DNA from 2 places in the Streptomyces sp. ITFR-6 genome. Region 1 is predicted to be linked to the other one. Evidence: riboswitches for the same ligand, from Rfam matches in the RefSeq annotation. Region 1 holds a riboswitch; the other holds the start of a gene.

Region 1 (2,193 bases):
GGTCGTGGCCACGAACACCCACCAGGTGGCGCCGACCGCCCAGTACCAGCGCTGGTCGGAAAGCAGCTGCCCCACCGCGAGCGCGAATCCCGCGCCCAGGGTCGCCTGTACGGCCTGCCGCGTCGTGATCCGCCGCAGCCCCGCCGCTCCCGGGGGAAGGCCGACCGTCACCGGCGCCGCGATCCGGCGCTCGTAGCACCACGCCCCGAACCGGACCAAGGACGACGCGAGGAGCGACAGCAGCACCGCGGCGTACAACTCGGGCAGCTGGCCGGGCACGGTGTGCAGGAACTGGGCGGAGAAGTAGGCCATGAAGGCGAATACGCCCAGCGAGTGCCCGCGCGGCCCCCACCGCCGCGCGTACACCCCCGCGCCGACGACGGCGAGGAAAGCCAGGTCGCGGGCGACGGGCACGTCGTGCAGCACGGCGGCGAGCGTGAGCACCGGGAGGCCGACGACGGGGAGCAGCGCGGTCGTCGTGGCCTGTCCGCGCACCGTCGGGTCGGTCACCGTGAAGAGGGCGAGCAGCGCGGCCAGGCCCCCCGTGATGGCCGCCACCAGCGAGTGCCCCGCCGCCCCGCACAGCGTGACGGCGAGCCCGATGCCGAGCACGGCCCGGGATGCGAACCGCAGCCGGATCCGTCCGGGATCGTGTGCGACGAACGCCCTCTTCAGCAAGTCGCCTCGCCCCTTTCGCGCATGACACCAGCGCAGACATGAGAAAGGCGCCACAGAGATCCCAGAGGGACCCGCAGCGCCATTGACTCCACTATCTCAACACCTGGGGAGCTAATGGTTCAACTCGACCCCATCTCTATGTACCAATGGCCCAGCGATACCGCATCCTGCCTGACCACGGCAGAGCCAACGGACCAGCGCGAGGACCAGGAGGCCCGGGAGCACCGCCGTCCGCCCCTTCCGGATCCCGGAATGTGAACAGCGGTGCCACGGAGGCGGTCCACCCCCTAGGCTGACCGGTGCAGCTGGTTCGCCCTGTCCGCCAGGCAGGCGCGTCGCAAGAGGGAACCCGGTGTGATTCCGGGACTGCCCCGCAGCGGTAAGTGGGAACGACCGCCGTCATACGCACTGGATCCGTTCGGATCCGGGAAGCGACGGCCAGTAGGAGTCTGCTCCGGCAGACGCGCCCACGAGTCCGAAGACCTGCCCGTTGCCCGCACCCGAACCCTCGGATGCGGATATCCCGGTGACCTCGTGGGCGGGTCGGCGTGCGTGTCAGACGGAGAATCCGCGCCGAGGCGTGTGCGATATCCGTCCGGTCCGTCATCCCTTCGCGTCCGTGTCCCGTCTCCGGGATGTTCAGGAGTCATCTCGCGAAGGAGATTTCCGTGACACCCAAGCCCGCAGCCGCGGCAGCACGAGCCACCGTGTACGGCTACCCCCGACAGGGCCGGAACCGGGAACTGAAGAAGGCCGTCGAGGGGTACTGGAAGGGCCGCGTCAGCGCCGGTGCCCTCCGGGAGACGGCGGCAGAACTGCGCCGGTCCAACTGGAAGCAGCTGGCGGACGTCGGCGTCCATGAGGTCCCGACCGGCGATTTCTCGTACTACGACCACGTCCTGGACACCAGCGTCATGGTCGGCGCGGTCCCCCAGCGGCACCGTGCGGCCGTCGCCGCCGACGCGCTCGACGGGTACTTCGCGATGGCTCGCGGCACCCAGGACGTGGCACCGCTGGAGATGACCAAGTGGTTCGACACCAACTACCACTACCTCGTCCCCGAGCTCGGTCCTGACACCGTCTTCACCGCCGACTCCACCAAGCAGGTCACCGAGCTCAGGGAGGCCGTCGCGCTCGGGCACACCGCCCGGCCGGTGCTCGTCGGCCCGGTCAGCTACCTGCTGCTGGCCAAGCCCGCCCCCGGGGTGGCCGCCGGCTTCGAGCCGCTCACCCTGCTGGGCCGGCTGCTGCCGGTGTACGCGGAGGTCCTCGCAGATCTGCGTGCCGCCGGCGCGGAGTGGGTGCAGATCGACGAACCCGCCCTGGTCCAGGACCGCAGCCCGGCCGAGCTGAACGCCGCCGCCCGCGCCTACCGCGACCTCGGCGGCCTCACCGACCGGCCCAGGCTGCTCGTCGCCTCCTACTTCGGGCGGCTCGGTGAGGCACTCCCCGTCCTGGCGAAGGCCCCGGTAGAGGGTCTGGCACTGGACTTCACCGATGCCGCCGCAGCCAACC
Region 2 (2,193 bases), 1.1 Mb from region 1:
ATCATCACCCTGGCCCTGGTCACCGGCGGAGTCCTCTCCCCCGGTTCCAACCCGCCGGTCTGGGTCATCGTCAGCGCCGGAATGGCCATCGCGCTCGGCACCTACCTCGGCGGCTGGCGCATCATCCGCACCATGGGCAGCGGCCTGACCGAGCTCAAGCCGCCGCAGGGCTTCGCCGCCCAGACCAGTGCGGCCACGGTCATCCTGGCCTCCTCGCACCTCGGCTTCTCCCTCTCCACCACCCAGTCCTGCTCCGGTGCCGTGATGGGTGCCGGTCTCGGCCGCCGGGGCGGTGTGGTCCGCTGGTCCACCGCCACCCGGATGTTCGTCGCCTGGGGTCTGACGCTGCCGGCCGCCGGTCTGGTCGGCGCGGGGGCGGAGTTCCTCACCAAGCAGGGCACCTGGGGTGTCGTGCTCGTCGCCGTACTGCTGATCGCGGGCTCCGGAGCGATCTGGGTGCTGTCCCGCCGCAAGCCGGTCGGCCAGGACGATGTCGCACCCGGCGCCCAGGACGGCGCTCCGGTCACCCCGGAAGCCGAACCCGCGGGCGTCGTCACCACCGCCATCGCGGCCGTCAGCCCGCCGCCCACCCCGGCCGCCCAGGCCCACGACCTCACCGCCACCATCCCGGCCCCGGCCATAGCCGACCCGGCACGACCCGCCACGGTGTAAGGAAGATCCTCCATGAACATCGACTGGGCAGCCCTCGGCACCGTCTTCGGCGTCTCTCTCGTCGCCACCGTCGCCCTGGTGGGCCTCTTCACCCTGGGCATCGCCGGCCTCTCCAGGCAGCCGGAACCGGCCGAGCGGGGCGGCCAGTCCGGCGGGTCCCTGATGCTCGCCCGCGCGGGCGCGTACGTCTGCTTCGGACTGTGCGCGGCGGCGGTGGCCTACGGGATCTACCTGATCGTCGCCTGATCCACAGCCCCTGATCCATCCGCCGCCTCGGGCCGGCCGCACCCCGGGTGCGGCCGGCCCGATGTGCGTCTCAGCACACTGTGCCGTCGCAGGTCAACGGTAGGTTGACTGGCGTTCGCGGAGCGTGGTGGACTGCCGGAGCCATTACGGCGACAGCAGAGGAAGCCGGTGCGAATCCGGCGCGGTCCCGCCACTGTCACCGGGGAGCAGTCCCCCACCACCGGAAGTCACGGTCCACGCCGAGTGGGCTGGAAGACCAGGGGAACTGCGGATCCGGGAGCCAGGAGACTCTCGTCGCCGGTCACGTCGAACCAGGGCGCGGACCCTGAGTGAGGACATATCGCCATGCCCGGCCGCCGTGCGCCCGTCTCCGTGTCTCCCCTCCGACCAGCACCAGCTGCCCGCGCGAAGGTCCGTCGAGGCGCGACGGCCGGCTGAACCGTGCGTGCCGATCGCATCTTCGCGTACGGCGCCACGGCCGGTCTGATCGGTGATCTGCTGCTCGGTGATCCCCGCCGGGGACATCCGGTCGCCGCCTTCGGGCGCGCCGCGGCAGGCGTCGAACACCGTCTGTGGCGCGACCACCGCGGGTGGGGCGCTCTGCACACCCTGGTCTGCGCCGGAGGCGCCGCCGGGGGTGCGGCACTGGCCTCCCGCGCGCTGCGCCGCCGCCCCGCCGCCTCCGTCGCGCTGACCGCCGCCGCCACCTGGTCCGTCGTCGGCGGTACGTCGCTGGGGCGCGAGGCCCGGTCCATCGGCGGCGCGCTGGCCGCCGGGGACCTCGGCCTGGCGCGGGAGCGGCTGCCCCATCTGTGCGGCCGCGACCCGCAGTCCCTGGACGGTCCGCAGATCGCCCGCGCGGTGGTGGAGTCCGTCGCGGAGAACACCTCCGACGCCGTGGTCGGCGCCCTGGTGTGGGGTGCGCTGGGCGGGGTCCCCGGACTCGTCGGCTTCCGGGCCGCCAACACCCTGGACGCGATGGTCGGCCACAGGTCGCCCCGCTACCTGCGCTACGGCTGGGCCTCGGCCCGGCTCGACGACCTCGTGGGCTGGCCGGGCGCCCGGCTCACCGCCCTGCTCGCCGTGGCCGCCGGCGGCCGGCCCCGGGGGGCGCTGCACGCCTGGCGGGCGGATGGAGCCAAGCACCCGAGCCCCAACGCGGGCCCCGTGGAGGCCTCGTTCGCGGGTGCGCTCGGCGTACGGCTCGGCGGCACCCTCGCCTACGGCGGCCGGGTCGAACACCGCCCCGTGCTCAACGGCGAGGCGGGCCGGGCG

What was found. Region 1 has a riboswitch for cobalamin ahead of metE (5-methyltetrahydropteroyltriglutamate--homocysteine S-methyltransferase). Riboswitches for the same ligand answer to the same signal wherever they lie in the genome.
Region 2: it holds a riboswitch for cobalamin, as region 1 does, so the genes downstream of both, RLT59_RS30885 (cobalamin biosynthesis protein) here and metE (5-methyltetrahydropteroyltriglutamate--homocysteine S-methyltransferase) in region 1, are expected to answer to the same signal.

Annotation. Positions count from the first base shown of each region.
Region 1 is NZ_CP134612.1:7,906,981-7,909,173, reverse strand. Features, by position in the region: gene RLT59_RS35735 (FUSC family protein) at 1-678, opposite strand, end outside; cobalamin riboswitch at 968-1,184, shown strand; gene metE (5-methyltetrahydropteroyltriglutamate--homocysteine S-methyltransferase) at 1,347-2,193, shown strand, end outside.
Region 2 is NZ_CP134612.1:6,787,130-6,789,322, reverse strand. Features, by position in the region: gene RLT59_RS30895 (inorganic phosphate transporter) at 1-672, shown strand, start outside; gene RLT59_RS30890 (hypothetical protein) at 685-918, shown strand; cobalamin riboswitch at 1,076-1,209, shown strand; gene RLT59_RS30885 (cobalamin biosynthesis protein) at 1,360-2,193, shown strand, end outside.